2 regions of the Paraliobacillus sp. JSM ZJ581 genome follow, and region 1 is predicted to be linked to the other one. Evidence: predicted binding sites of a transcription regulator. Region 1 holds the regulator's gene; the other holds the start of a gene.
The links. Region 1 encodes CtsR, which represses protease genes until heat stress. Its sites were predicted from a motif close to ATGGTCAATAAAGGTCAAACA; they were not measured.
Positions count from the first base shown of each region.

Region 2: a site for CtsR is predicted at 1,878-1,898, ahead of clpP (ATP-dependent Clp endopeptidase proteolytic subunit ClpP). Genes of this name have one in related genera too.

Region 1 covers NZ_JBISEP010000018.1:2,754-6,187, reverse strand. Annotated here, with positions in the region: gene mcsB (protein-arginine kinase McsB) at 1-1,042, opposite strand, end outside; gene mcsA (protein-arginine kinase activator protein McsA) at 1,042-1,587, opposite strand; gene ACH6CY_RS10430 (CtsR family transcriptional regulator) at 1,654-2,115, opposite strand; gene ACH6CY_RS10425 (MgtC/SapB family protein) at 2,223-2,921, opposite strand; gene ACH6CY_RS10420 (DegV family protein) at 3,067-3,434, opposite strand, start outside.
Region 2 covers NZ_JBISEP010000017.1:19,515-22,948, reverse strand. Annotated here, with positions in the region: gene ACH6CY_RS10270 (gluconeogenesis factor YvcK family protein) at 1-266, shown strand, start outside; gene whiA (DNA-binding protein WhiA) at 302-1,246, shown strand; tRNA gene ACH6CY_RS10260 (tRNA-Arg) at 1,532-1,604, opposite strand; gene clpP (ATP-dependent Clp endopeptidase proteolytic subunit ClpP) at 1,970-2,560, shown strand; gene ACH6CY_RS10250 (hypothetical protein) at 3,273-3,434, shown strand, end outside.

The DNA.
Region 1 (3,434 bases):
CTCTTATTATTGAAGCTCTTCTAATGTCTCTCTGATTTGCCGATAATGCCTCTTTCGCATAGTGTTGTAAAAAACCCGGTTGAGTTAAAATCATTAATTCATTTAAGATCGATTTAGACAAATGATTAATATAACCAACATCGATCCCTAACCGCAAATCAGATAGACAGGTTGCCGCCTCTGTCGACTCAATAATTCGACTATATTTTAACGTGCCATACGATCGAAAAATACGATTTTCTAACCGCAATTCAGATTTTTCAACAAGTAACTGTCTTGCAAATTGTTCTTGTTCAATTAATTTCTTCACAACACTTAAGAGGTTATCGATAATGTCCGCTTCAGATCGACCAAGAGTTACTTGATTGGAAATCTGAAAGATATTACCGACCGCTTCACTTCCTTCTCCATAAATCCCTCTTACTACTAATCCTAATTGATTAATTGCCGGAAGCATCTTACTCAGCTTTTGCGTTAATGTTAATGCAGGAAGGTGCATCATGACGGAAGCCCTCATACCAGTTCCTACATTCGTCGGACAGCTTGTCAAATAACCTCTATGTTCATCGTATGCATAATCAACTTTTTCTTCTAGCCAATCATCAAATGCAAAAGCACTCTCTAATGCTTTTTCTAATTGCAAACCAGGAAAATACAGTTGCATACGAATATGATCTTCTTCATTGATCATCACAGAAACTTGTTCATTATCAGAAATTAACACACCACTGTTTTTAGATTTCTCCGCCAAATTTGGACTAATTAAATGCTTTTCAACTAATACTCGTTTTTGAATTGGCTTTAATTCTTCCATTGAGATATATTCTAAATTCTGATAGTCTGCAAATGATTGGTGATGACAGTGCGCTTGTATTATCTTCACGACAGGGGTTAGCTCTTCTTCCCTCGCAATGATAGGAAAAGTAAACTGTTCAAAGTTCCTTGCTAACCTTATTCTTGTGCTTAATACAATATCATTATCTGGTCCTTCTTCTTTCATCCAAGGGCTAATTGCTTCATTTATGAATGGTTGCAAACCCATTACGCATCACCACCCTCATCACTATTAGATGCACTTTTCTCTAACGCTTTAATTTTGTCACGCATAACAGCTGCTTCTTCAAATTGTTCATTCTCAATTAAGTCTTTTAATTTAGATTTATACTCTTGCATTAATTGCTTTTTTCTCAAATACTTTCCTTGTCGATTGGGAATCTTTCCATCATGGGTAATATTTCCACTATGGACACGTCTAAATATTGGATTTAAGTAATCTGCAAATGTCTCATAGCATGAAGCACAACCAAACTTTCCAATTTGAGTGAATTGCCTATACGTCATGCCACATTTCGGACAACACATTCCTTTTTGATGTTGATCGTTAACTGGCTTACTTTTAGAAACAGTTGCTTCGTAATTAAACAATCCAGCTAATAGATTATGGATGGAGTATGCTTCTTCATCATAATCTATATATCCTTTTTCTTTTGCGCAATGTTCGCAAACATGAATTTCATTTTTTTCGCCATTTACTACTTTTGTTAAGTGCAAAGTTGCAGGGCGTTCATGGCATTCTTCACATTCCATCAGACAGCCTCCCTTTAACAACATTTTATTTGGAAATATGCATTAATAAATTCCTACTGTAGTAATTCATTCATACTTTAACACTGTTAGCATGGCGCCCATTATACGGGCTCTAATTTCGTCACGAATCGGCAGTGGAAATGCAAGTGTATCACGGGTTAATGCACTGATCATTATTTTTTCTTCTCGCTTTGTAATTAAGTTTTCTTCCAACATTCGATCTAAAATATCAACACATGCTTGCTGCGTTACTTTTGGCTGAACCATTTCAATAATTTCATCGATTAGCTTAGCTTTATCATCATTTGTGATTCGCGTGATACGTATATATCCCCCACCCCCACGTTTACTTTCTACGAGATAACCCCGTTCAACTGTAAAACGTGTGTTGATGACATAATTAATTTGAGAAGGAACGCATTCAAATTGACTCGCTATTTCGCTTCGTTTTATTTCAACGATTTTTTGGTGATTCCCTTGTATAATTTGTTTTAAATATGCCTCAATAACATCAGAGATATTTCGCATTTGCCTCCTCCTTCAATTGACTTTGACTAACTTTGACTTTTACTATATCTATATTATACTATGCCTGTTTTTTCATGCAAATATTATTCACAACATTTATCTTTATTTTACTGGATTTCATTCACTCGCTTCACAAAGTCAATGGATAACAAAGCCTGATAAAAATCTATTTTGTCTAATTCCTTCTCCTTTTCCAATTCAATCAATATAACTTGATCATCTCCCTGATCACGATCAATTTCTAATCTACGGATAACAGTATGAAATTTTTCAAGTTTAAAAAACAATTCTCGTAATTGCATGTCACCATCTAATACAATTTGAAAAGAAGCAAATGAGCTATTTTTAGATAGTTTCTTTTCAAATTTATTTAGAAATATTAAGCTTAATAAAATTATTATCGTCGTAAGTACAGCTTCTTTATACATCCCTACACCAACAACTAATCCTAAGCCAGCCACTGCCCATATCGATGCAGCTGTTGTTAATCCTTTAACTGTCATTCCATTTACAATAATTGTCCCTGCTCCTAAAAAACCTATTCCACTGATTACATAGGAAGGTATACGGGCTGGATCAAACCGAACCGCATCCTCGTATTCATAAAGATATGTCGTAAATCCATAGATGGATAAAAGCATCATTAAACATGCACTAACTCCTACTAATATATGTGTTCTAAAGCCTGCAGCATGTTGATTTACTTCACGTTCAAAACCAATTAATCCTGATAATAGTAAAGCAATAATTATTCTAGTACTCATCGTTATAAATTCCGGATCAAACCAGTTCTCTATACCAACCATATTCTTTAGCTATAAAAGCCTGTTCCCTCCTTTAACTGCAATGTTTAAATATATGCTTTCCTTTACCCTGAAATGTTCTCTTCACAACGTCTTTTTTCTATAAAAAATAGATCACCCTAATAGATGATCTATTTTCGTTTATTTATTATGGTTTCAGCCACGAAACAGACATCGTACCAAAACCCGTATGCACACCTGCAACTGGCACTAGCGTTTGAACTTTAAATTGAATAGATTGGTGTATTTTTTCTAATTCTTTTTTCCAACTTTCTGCTTTTTCTTTAACACCAGCATGTAAAATACAAATTTCTTTCACTTTGTGTTCTAAAATTGCTCGTTCTACAATTTGAAAAATTTTACGAGTTGCCCTCTTTTTACTTCGTATTTTTTCGTGAACAATAACTTTTCCATCTTCAAATGTTAATAACAAATTTATTGAGAGTAAATTTGCAAAAGCTGCTTGCGTTGTACTAACCCGTCCACTCTTTTTTAATTGCTCTAAACTCTCAGGTA
Region 2 (3,434 bases), on a different contig from region 1:
ATTATACTGCTGCAGATCATATTCAAGCGATAGAGGATCATGTTGGAACAGGATGTATCGATTCTGTTTTAGTACATAACAAGCCAATAGAAGATGAATATCGTAAAAAGTATGCTGAAGAAAATGCATTACCAGTTGTTTATGACACGGATCGTTTAATTGAGATGAACTTAGAAATCATTGAAGCGAATATCATTGATCATTCAAAAAAAATGCTCCGCCATGATACCGGTAAAGTAGCCAAATTACTTTATTCTTTGGTATGAGGAGAAGATATAAGTAAGACGGGAAGGTGAAAATCATGTCTTTTGCATCCGAAATAAAAAAAGAATTGACCCAAATTGAGAACAAGAAATGTTGTGATGAAGCTGAACTTGCAGCATTAATTCGGATGAATGGAGCAATCTCAGTGTCTAAACAAGCATACGTTTTAGATGTTCAAACAGAGAATGCCGCTATTGCTCGTCGAATCTATACTATATTAAAAGCATTGTATGATTATCCAGTAAAATTACTTGTTCGTAAAAAAATGAAATTGAAAAAAAACAACGTATATATTGTACGAATTACTGAAGGCTCCCGTAAAATATTGGCTGAGTTAGGAATTCTTGAAGAGACCTTCTCATTAGTTCGCACCATTTCATCGAAGTATTTGAAAAAGAAATGCTGTAAGCGTGCTTATTTAAGAGGAGCGTTTCTAGCGGGAGGTTCTGTTAATAATCCTGAAACCTCATCGTATCATTTAGAAATTGCAAATGCTTATCAGGAGCACAATGACTCATTATGTGAGTTAATGAATTCTTTTCAATTACATGCTAGAAAATTAGAGCGAAGAAATGGTTATATTTCATACATTAAAGAAGCAGAAAAAATTACAGAGTTTTTAAATTATGTTGGTGCACATCAAGCGTTACTGAAATTTGAAGATGTTCGTATTATGCGAGATATGCGTAATTCTGTTAATCGACTTGTTAACTGTGAAACAGCGAATTTGAATAAAACAATTGGTGCAGCTTTTCGACAAGTAGAAAATATTAAATTTATTGACCGGACCGTTGGCTTAGAAGCGCTACCTGATAAATTACAAGAAATTGCAAGATTACGTGTCCAACACCAAGATGTGTCACTGAAAGAATTGGGTGAACTGATTAGTGGAGGAAAGATAAGTAAATCTGGCATCAATCATCGTTTGAAAAAAATTGACCAATTTGCGGAAAAACTAAAGAAGGAACAAATAATTCAATAAAATTAGGCTCGGGGCAACCTGGGTCTATTTTTTATACATTGCAAATATCAGCGAACATGTCAAATGTATTTACCTGTGTAGATTTTTTGAAAAATAATCGTTAAATATGTATTGATTAAATATCCAATTAGACATGCAGATATGCGCTCATTTATCATCAAAGTTGTGTAAGTTTTAGTGATAAATGTTAGAAACAGAGTGTGATTTAACCAAAAAAGAGACGATCTAAAAGGATTGATAGAAAAATTATAAAAAGCCTAAACTTTACAAAAAGATTTAGGCTAGCGCGCCCGGAGGGATTCGAACCCCCGACTCATGGTACCGGAAACCATTGCTCTATCCCCTGAGCTACGGGCGCATTTATTTTTATAGAAAGTTAAGCGAACAAGAACTATTATAACGGATATGCTGTATTAATTCAATTGTTTCGTTATTTATGAAAAAAGTGACAGATTAACAAATAAGTAAGGGAATGAACAAGTTGATCATCAAAATAAAATAAAATTCTCCTCATATCGATTCATATATTGACTTCTTATCTGTTATAATAAGGAGTAAGGTTTATTTCCCTAACGACATGGGTACGATACAAATAGTAATGATTTAATAAAAGTCAACAACATATGTGTTTTGTTTGACCTTTATTGACCAATTAGGTACTATGTACATAGAAACATTATTTCACTAGATAAAGTGATGATTTTGAAGGAGGCAGATGTTCAAATGAATTTAATACCAACAGTAATTGAACAAACCAATCGTGGAGAACGTGCATATGATATTTATTCTCGCTTATTAAAAGATCGTATTATTATGTTAGGTAGTGCGATTGATGACAACGTAGCAAACAGCATTGTTGCACAACTACTTTTCTTAGAAGCAGAAAGCCCAGATAAAGATATTTCTATTTACATCAATTCACCGGGTGGTTCCATCACTGCAGGAATGGCAATTTATGATACGATGCAGTTTATTAAGCCAAATGTATCGACCATCTGTGTAGGAATGGCGGCATCGATGGGTGCATTCTTGCTAGCAGCTGGCGAACCTGGAAAACGTTATGCGTTACCAAACAGTGAGGTAATGATCCACCAACCATTGGGGGGGACACAAGGGCAAGCTTCTGATATTCAAATTCATGCGAATCGAATTATTGAAATGCGTAAGAAGTTAAATCAAATCCTTTCTGAACGAACTGGGCAACCACTTGAAGTGATTGAAAAAGATACAGATCGTGATAATTTCATGATTGCAGAAAAGGCGAAAGAATATGGTTTAATTGATAAAGTGATGGAAAAAAAGCCTACTGAATAGTAAGGTATAAAAAAGAGGCTAGGACATAACACTATTTCTTATTTAAAAATCTGAACGATTAATTTCCTTGCAACAGAATAAACACCGCTGTGGAAATATACTCGCTTTCCGCAGGCACGGCTTCAGCTTGCGCTATTCCTGCAGGAGTCTCGTATATTTCCACAGCTAATTTATTTGCTCGAAAAAAAGACGGATAATAATCCTTGAACAAGGAATTATTATCCGTTTTCTACTGCCTCTTATTTAGTTTTGTCCCGGCCCCTTTTAATATGAATTAATTCTGTGAGTATCTTTTCTTTTTTTTGAAAATGCAACTAATGTTTCAATTGCCTCTTGATCTTCATTTTCGTTAGCAATTAAATAAATTGTCACACCTTTTTTTATTCACTATAATAATCCCATCATACTTTTATCATTCACACGAAGTTTATCTTGTTATGTAAAGAAATCAGACGCGAATACATTTACTTTGTGCACAAATAATGTGATTGATTCATCATTTAACCTTGGTGCAATACCAACTAGCACTTTTATCTCCTTTCAGTTAGAAAAGCTAACATATACAATACTTTGGTTGATGAACCGTACAAGAAAATGATAGTAGCTGACGTTTCCATCCGAAATGATATTGCACACTTTCCGCAAATTAATGTATAGCTCGCTAATTAAATTGGAATAACTAAAGAATAGAAGAAAAGAAAGGTGTGTCACGATGGAGAAACAAAATTTTCAAGCAGAGCTTGATAAGATAAGTCATATGTTGCAACATGCGCAGCAGATGATCATAGAAGCACAAGGGAAAAAAACGGAACTAAGTGGGTCAGTTATACAATTGGAAGAAATAGAAACACAACTAGAGCAAACCAAGCATAGT